Regions from separate parts of the Romboutsia sp. 1001285H_161024_C4 genome, predicted to be linked through region 2. Evidence: riboswitches for the same ligand, from Rfam matches in the RefSeq annotation. Region 2 holds a riboswitch; the other holds the start of a gene.

Region 1 (4,588 bases), 150 kb from region 2:
CTTCCCAAAGCTTTTCTTTACCTAGATCTTCATTGCTTATATTATGAAGATCTCTTATTACTTCTATAAGATTTATTTTTTTACTTTTATTTAGTGTATCATGATTTTTAATATAATCTATTGAAGAATCTACTAATTTAGTTAATTCCTTTTTATATTCTCTTATACTTAATTCTTTTTTGTATCCTAATAATTCTTTCATTAATTTTTCTAAATCAGATTTTGAGTAATTCCATACTCTACCATCATATTTTTTTATATTTTCTATACATGAATTATATTTATCTATTAGTTCTTCTAATCCTATAACTATTTCTAAATAGTTATTTTCTTCAATTAAGTTTTTACATCTATTTATATCCTTATCAATCTCTCTTATTGTTTTATTCACATTTAGTCCTCTTTTCTATTTTAATTATAATTTTTATTATTATATATAATATATCAATTTACTTAGTTAATAAACATATTTTATCTCACTATTGTTATTTAAAATATTATACCTTTTTAATATTTTAGTTTATCTAATCTATTAATATAGAAAATATTTACTTTTAACAAAAAATAGCATAGATAAAATATCTACGCTATTAAATAATATTTTGTAATTTAATTTTTTTCTTTATATTTATAAATATTATATAAATTATATATATTTATAATAATTATAAGCGCATTAGATATGGCAACAGGATATGCTTTTACATATAATCCGTAAACTACAAATAAAAAACATCCTATAGAATTTATAATTCTAAGCTTTACTATAGATGTCATCGTTAATGATATAACTATAAATAAGGATGCTGAATATCCAATCCATTCAATAGGGTCAAAGCTAATCATAAAATTATCTCCTTTTTATTTCTTATAACTATTATTTGATATTTATATTTTTATATAACTATTTTATTATTATAGTAGTATTAATAGGTATATTATCATACATCCATCTAGCATTTTCTGTAGCTAATCTTATACATCCCATACTTATAGCTACTCCAAGTCTATCATCTATTACATAAAGTCCCTTAGGATCATATAGTATTGAGTGGTAATAGTAATCATCTACTATATTCATTGCATATTTTGCTGAACTTTTTTCTCCCCCTATAGCAGGATACTTTATACCTGACTTAAATATACCCTTTATTGTAGGAGTTGAGCTTTTTCCTACAGTGCTACTCCAAACGTGCAGTACCTTAAATCTATCATCTACTTTTTTTAATATATAGGTAAGTTTATCTTTAGTAGATGTAATTATAATATAGCCTGTATCACTTTTTATATGATTCTCATTTACAAACTCTTCCATATTTTTATCAAATTTGCTGTAATCTATCTGTCTATAGTATCTATTCATAAATAATATTTCACCTTCTCATAATAATATTTATTATAATTATGCTAATTATAAACTTTATGTGATATTTCAGTTAATTTAACTATTATTGTACGAATGTAAAAATATTAAGTTTATTTTTTACACTCGCTAAACTGATTGGTATTACTTAACTGTAATAATTATCTACTAATTTTTGAAATATCATAATTTCCTTAAGCGTAAAAAAAGTGAAGTTTTAAAACTTCACTTTTTAAGTATTATTATGTTTCATATACTTATATGATTTAACTATACATCGAGCTTGATTTATAGTATATATTGATATTTCATAGGATGATGTTATTATAAAAGTCGATACTACTCCTACTAAGAAATCATAGTCACCTAATGCCATAATCTCCTCCAGTATTGCTTTTATTATATTATATGAAACTAAAATTTTATAGTTACATTAAGCTACTTCTTTTTTCCTTTTATTAACTTTATTTAAGTTTGGAATACCAAATGTTATAGCTATTATTCCACAAGCTAACATTAACCAAGGATAATGTAGATATTTAATTAATTCAACAGGAGATATTCCTACCATCCCTGCAGCTGTTAATACTTGTGCACCATATGGAACTATGCCTTGCCAACAAGATGAGAATATATCTAATATACTTGCAGTTTTTCTATTATCTATATCAAATTTTGTAGCTATATCTTTTGCAAGTGGCCCTGCTGTTACTATTGCTATAGTGTTGTTTGCTGTACATAAATCTACTATACTTACTAATGCTGCTATACCAAACTCTGCACCTTTTTTAGTTTTTATTTTACTACTTATAAAATTAAGTATAAAGTCTATTCCACCATTTAATTTTATAAGTTCTACAAGTCCTCCGATTATTATAACAAGTAGACATAATTCATACATTCCTGATATACCACCTGATATAGCTTCTATAAATCCAAATAACCCAAATGAATTTGTAAATAGTCCTATTGCACCTGCAAATACTACTCCAAAACTAAGTAAAACAAATACATTTACTCCACATAAAGCTCCTAATAACACTCCTAAATATGGTAAAACTTTTATAAAATCATATCTATAGCTTGTGCTACCACCTAAACTATACCCTGATGTTATAGTAGCTAATAATATAGCAGTTATAATAGCTGCTGGTAAAACTATTAAGAAATTTACTCTAAATTTATCTTTTAATTCACATCCTTGAGTTTTGGTTGCTGCTATTGTAGTGTCTGATATCATAGATAAATTATCTCCAAACATAGCTCCACCTACAACAGCTCCTATTACTAATGGTGCTGGTATTCCTGTTTTAGCTGCAATTCCTATGCCTATTGGCCCAAGTGCTGCTATTGTTCCCATTGATGTTCCCATAGATATAGATATAAAACATCCTATTACAAATAACCCTGATACTAAAAGATTAGGAGGAAGAATTGATAAACTTAAATTAACAGTTGAGTCAACACCTCCCATTGCCTTAGCTACACTTGAAAAAGAACCTGCAAGTATAAATATCATAATCATAGATATTATATCTATATTACCTGCACCTTTACAAAATACTTCTATCTTTTCTCCTAAACTAACTTTTCTATTAAGAGAAAATCCTACTATAGTTGCGATTATAAATGCTACTATTGCTGGCATTTTATAAAAATCCCCAGTTATTACCCCGCTACCTAAAAATACTATTAAAAATACACCCAGTGGTAATAATCCTAATATACTACCTTTTTTTGCTTCTTCTTTCATAATATACCTCCCTTTATATTAAAACTTCTAAAGAGTATAATTTTAATTTATTTAAATATACCTGATATTTTTTAATAAAAAAAACCTGAGATAACTCAGGCTTTGACAGCAAAAATTATACTCTCATCTTTCAGCTTATGCTGCAGGATTTAGCACCCGTATAATAATACTGGTTGCTGGGCTTCGTCGGGCCAGTCCCTCCGCCACTCTTGATAAGAATTATTTAATTATTTATATAATAGTTAATTTTCACAATTTTGTCAATATTATTTTTTAATTATTCTAATAAATCTACTTATAAATTATATATATTAATTTTTTATACATCTTAATTTATTATGATATATTAGCAAATAAAAAAAGTCATAATTAAATTATGATTTAATTATGACTTTTATGACTATTTATTAATAAATACAGATTTTAATATATTTAATATTTCAGTAAATATCTCAACATTAGATTTTACATTTTCTTTAGCCACTACTATATCTGCTGTTACATCTGTTGCAACTTCCGCAACGTCTTTTACATTTTCACTAATATCGCTGATATTATCAACTAAATTAGGTAATTTACCTACTACTGTATGTATGTCATCAGAATTTGTTGATACCACTGTATTGATATTTTTAATAAATTCATTAATATTTTTTAAAGTTATTATTAAAAATATTAATGCACCTATACCTAATAATGCTAGTATTATATATATTACATTTAAATCTATGTACATAATGTTATTCTCCATAGCAATTATTCTTTATCCTTAGCTTCTTGTGGAGCTTGTAATAATTCTACAACATTAGTATCTACTACGTCTTCATTTTCTTTCTTTTTACTATCTAAATACTCTTTTATTCTTCTCTTAGATTCATTTACATTTGTAGTTAATTTTTCTTTTGTTTTGGCAGCCTTTTCACTTACATTTGTGTTTATATCTTTAGCTGTATTTTTTATATCTTCTCTAGTTTCTTTTCCTGACTTAGGAGCTAATAAAACCCCACCTAGTATTCCTGTTATAGCACCTGTTGCAACACCTAGTGTAGCTATTTTTATCTTTTTATTTCTTTCTTTTGCTTTTTTAGCTTTTTTCTTTTGTTCTATTTTTTTTGCTAAACTCATGCTCATCACTCCTATTGTTAATTTGTATTATACCATTTTTTACTATTTTTCTAATATTTCTAATACATATATACCCAAATTAGTAAGTTTTAAAACAAAATAATTTATTTTTCTATTTATTTTTTTATATTTCAGCTAAATTAAATTATATAAATTAAACTTACATTTTATTTATACGTATGCACATAATAATATAATAATTATGGAAGGTAGGAATTGCTATGAAACATAAAGATATTAAGAAATTTAGTATATTACTTTACATTATTTATATTTTATCTATAATATTTTTTCTATTTAACAAAGAATTTGGAAAAAGCGTAATTAGCTTAATTTCGCTTATAATT
Region 2 (4,588 bases):
TTTTGTATATATAAAGTTTTCCTTCTTAGCCTCGTGGTCTTTATCATCTAATATTCTCATATGATAAGCATATATTGCATATTCACCTAGTTTATCTACTAATTTATTGTTTACATATGCCCCAACAAAAGCTCCTATTCCTGGCACTAACTGAAATAACTTTGCTAAATCAATGTAATCTCTATACTCTTGTTGAAAGCTTCTCCAATCAAATGCATTAATATCATCAGATAACTTATGTTTAAAATCATCAAAGCATTCCATATTTTCAAATACATAGTTTACATGCTCTTTACTTGAAAAAGCAAGCTGAAATATGTTTAATATATATAATCTTTCTTTATAATCATTTGTATCAAATCCATATATGCTAGCAATTTCATAAATAAGCTTTATTTTTATACTAAGAAGTAATGGAAAGTCACAAAGCCCTATAAATATGCCTCCTGCCCCTGTTCCAGCACCTTCTATCATAGCAGTTCTCTTATAAATTTTTATCTTTTCAAGAGCTAGATTATCTCTTTCTTCTAAAGATATATCTAGTATAGGTTTTTTAGTAGTATACTTAGACCCAAATAAAACCATTTTAGTCATATTTTTTATAGCTACAGTTAATATTTCGTGGTACTTTTGAGGTAAAACGGAATTTATTTTATTTTGAGTTTCTTTTGATGCTTTATCTATTATAGATGGTTTTTTTCGTATTTTCTTTTTCCATTTTTTTAATTCTTTTAGTTTAATCTCATTATAATTTTGCATTTTTTCACCTATTTAAAATTTATATTAATTATTTACATAATATATTTATTATACATATAGATTTTTAATATTACTATGTACTTATTTTTCCAAACTAAACAAGCTAGTTATCTAACTAGCTTGCTTAATTTCTTATTAAATTATATTAATCCAATTGTTGTATATCTTAATGCTGTGTTCCATCCAATCTACACTTATTCCTTTGTTCATATCATCTTCAATAAAATAATTTTTAGGTATATCTATATATATTTTTTTATTTCTATCCCTTAAATATTCTCTTTTCAAGCATTCTTTATCATACTCATGATGTCCAAATATATAATAGTCATTGTACTTCCCTTTTATAATATGCTCTATACCTTCATCTGTTGTCGATAGTATTTTTATAGATTTACAATTTTTTAAATCCTTCCTATTTAATATAGTGTGCCTAGAATGAGCACATATAAAACCATTATTTATATTTTTGAGTATTTCATCATCACAAAGTATATTATGTTTATATACTCCAAATATCTTCTTATCGAGTATCTCTTTGTTTATTCCATATATATGATTTAAACAAGCCTGCGCTCCCCAGCATATACTTAACATACTTTTTAAATTTTTAATAGAATAATCAAATATATAATTTAATTCATCTATATATTTAACCTGTTTGAAATCTATTTTTTCAATAGGAGCTCCTGTAACTATAAGTCCATCTAAATCATCTTTTACTTCATCAAAGGTATAATAATTTTTCATCAAATATAGTCTATTACAATTTTTGTATACATGCGTTTTAAGCCTTATAAACTTTATATTTATATCCTCATTCATTTTTGAAAATAACTCTAATAAATGAGCTTCTGTCTCTACTTTATTAGGCATAAGATTTAATATACCTATAGTTTTATAATGAGGACTGATCTTACCTAAACTAGATTTTCTATATAGCTTTTTATTATAAATTTTGCTTTCTATTATACAATTATCTACAAATTTGGCTCCATTTATTTTTTTACAAAGATATACAGTCATATTATATTTCCTTAAGTGCTCTATCAAAGTCATTTATTAAGTCATCTATATTTTCTATTCCAACAGATACTCTAATCATCTCTAAACTAACTCCACACTTTATCTTATCTTCATCAGACAACTGGCTATGAGTAGTACTAGCAGGATGAAGTACTGATGTTTTATTAAATCCAAGATGTATTGCCAAATCTACTAATTTTAAAGATTTTATAAAAGTCTTAGCTTCATTTATTCCACCTTTTATACCAAATGTTAATATTCCACTTCCACCTTTTAAGTAAGTTTTTACTTTCTTATAATCTTCTCTACTTTCTAAGTATGGATAGTTTACCCAACTTACTTTTTCATGATTTTCTAAATACTTTGCTAATACTAAAGCATTTTGACTATGTTTTTTCATTCTAAGATGAAGTGTTTCCAATCCTAGATTACTTAAAAATGGATTAAAAGGGCTCATTGTGCTACCTAAATCTCTAAGCAGTGATGCTCTTAACTTTGTTATATATGCACTTTTCCTAAATTCTTCAACATATTTAATATCATGACAACTAACATCTCCATCACTTAATAATGGATATTTCCCATTATCCCAATTAAAATTACCACAATCAATAACTATTCCTCCAAGTGCCACTGCATGACCATCTATATATTTTGATGTAGAATGTATAACTATATTTGCACCAAAATTTATAGGATTACATAAATACGGGCTTGCTACTGTATTGTCAACTATAAAAGGAATATCCCCCTTTTTAGCTATTTCACTTAATTTCTTAAAATCTAATATATCTAGTCCTGGATTTCCTATAGTTTCTCCATATATAGCTTTAGTATTTTCATCTACTAAGGATAGTATATATTCTTTATCATCATTATTGGATACAAATTTTGTTTCTATTCCAAAACTTCTAAGAGTTATATTAAATAAATTATAAGTTCCACCATATAGTGATGATACTGATATTATATTGTCTCCACTTTTGCATATATTTAAAATAGCTAAAAGCACCGCCGATTGTCCTGAACTAACTGCAACTGCTCCGACGCCACCTTCAAGATATGCTATTTTTTCTTCAAAATTTGCTACTGTTGGATTGCTTATTCTACTATACATATGGCCATCTGCTTTTAAATCAAATATATCTGCCACTAAGTCTGGATCTTCATATTTGAAGGTTGTACTTTGAACCAAAGGATACACCATAGGCTCCCCAACATTTGGTTTATATCCCCCTCTTACACATAAAGTTTACTTGTTATAATTTTTCATAAAAAAAGCCCCCTTTTATCTAGGAAGCCTTTTATTAACGCAACAAATCAATATGCCTTTTATCTCTCAGGAAAACTCCTGCAGGATTTAGCACAATTCTAACTAAGTTAGCTGTTGCCAGGCTTCATAGGGCCAGTCCCTCCACCATTCTTAATAAAAGACTTTCTACTTATTTTTATTATTTAATAAGTATTATATATTATAATTATCGAAATTATAATTTAATAAATTAATTTATATATATATTTATATGTATATGTTCATAAAATATTTTATACTATAACTTACCGTTTTTGCTTAATTATTGATTATTCCAAATTACTATATTCTATAAAATTTTGTCTAGTTTTGAGTTTTTACTACATATTTATTTCTAACCTCTTTAGGTAGAATATTCCATACATAAACTGCTAAAGAGAAATCTAACATACTATGTATTATAGTTCCAACTCCTATTAATCCTATAACAGATACTAAAAAACCTTGATTATAAAATCCTTCCGAAAGGTTTGATGAAAAATAAAAAGGTATAATTACTAAAACTTCTCCAATAGCATGAATTAATCCTATAACAAATGAATATCCTAAAGAACTTTTTATACTCTTTATAAGATCCCTATTTTTGTTTAAGTAAATACACCCAATACTAACAAATAATAAATGACTTAGTGCTCTAATTACAATTGGTAATGGGAAACCACCAAATAAAAAACCTATTGTAGTTCCAAGTGTTACAAATAGAGCAGTCTTTGATGATATAAACATAGCTATAAATATTGGTATATGACTAGCTAATGTAAAAGATGCCGGTTCTAATATTATTTTAATTGGTGAAAACATTGGTATAATAATTCCCATTGCACATAAAAGTGCTGATAATACAATATTTTTAGTTCTCATATCTCTCCTCCAAATATATTTTTTAATTTAGTATATTTAATTCATATTACATGTGTCTTTACATATATATTTACAGTTTAGTGACTAAATTTATAATTGTCAAATACTTTTTTATGTTTATTCATTTAAGCTTGCTTACATATATAAAATTAATTTATTCATATTTATAATTTTTTAATATTGATAATATCAACTAATATGCTATAATTTACATAAATTTTCAATGAGTGGTGATATTATGAATGAATATATTGGAATAATCATAAGAAATCAAAATGATAAGTTTTTACTTTGTGATGGAAGCTTTTATATAAAAACTAGATTAGATTCTAATAGGGATATTGAGGATATAATAAAAACTGAAATATATAACGTATTAGAAAAAGACATATTTAAGATAAGAAAAATTTTTGAAGAAAAAATCATTCATAGATATGAAGAAATAACACTTTACTTAGTTGATGTTGGAGTTTATACCAATGACTACGATTTTATATCAATAGACAAGATATTAAGTGAAATTATAAATTTTGATGATAAAAACTATTTTAATGAATATATATTAAAACCTGAAGAATACTCTAATATACTCTCAACTACATTTACTTTGCTTATGCTTGTTATCACAGT

Evidence for each region. A riboswitch is a leader RNA that binds a small molecule or an ion and turns the genes downstream of it on or off. The one in region 2 is predicted to bind S-adenosylmethionine.
Region 1: it holds a riboswitch for S-adenosylmethionine, as region 2 does, so the genes downstream of both, I1959_RS10550 (Na+/H+ antiporter NhaC family protein) here and I1959_RS09820 (O-acetylhomoserine aminocarboxypropyltransferase/cysteine synthase family protein) in region 2, are expected to answer to the same signal.

Annotation. Positions count from the first base shown of each region.
Region 1 covers NZ_JADNAJ010000005.1:208,803-213,390, forward strand. Annotated here, with positions in the region: gene I1959_RS10530 (hypothetical protein) at 1-391, opposite strand, end outside; gene I1959_RS10535 (YgjV family protein) at 610-846, opposite strand; gene I1959_RS10540 (L,D-transpeptidase family protein) at 905-1,363, opposite strand; gene I1959_RS10545 (hypothetical protein) at 1,596-1,739, opposite strand; gene I1959_RS10550 (Na+/H+ antiporter NhaC family protein) at 1,797-3,116, opposite strand; SAM riboswitch class I at 3,237-3,335, opposite strand; gene I1959_RS10555 (hypothetical protein) at 3,517-3,852, opposite strand; gene I1959_RS10560 (YtxH domain-containing protein) at 3,873-4,241, opposite strand; gene I1959_RS10565 (hypothetical protein) at 4,463-4,588, shown strand, end outside.
Region 2 covers NZ_JADNAJ010000005.1:55,750-60,337, forward strand. Annotated here, with positions in the region: gene I1959_RS09810 (EcsC family protein) at 1-759, opposite strand, end outside; gene I1959_RS09815 (homoserine O-acetyltransferase/O-succinyltransferase family protein) at 895-1,785, opposite strand; partial or broken gene I1959_RS09820 (O-acetylhomoserine aminocarboxypropyltransferase/cysteine synthase family protein) at 1,787-3,025, opposite strand; SAM riboswitch class I at 3,115-3,218, opposite strand; gene I1959_RS09825 (hypothetical protein) at 3,401-3,958, opposite strand; gene I1959_RS09830 (hypothetical protein) at 4,197-4,588, shown strand, end outside.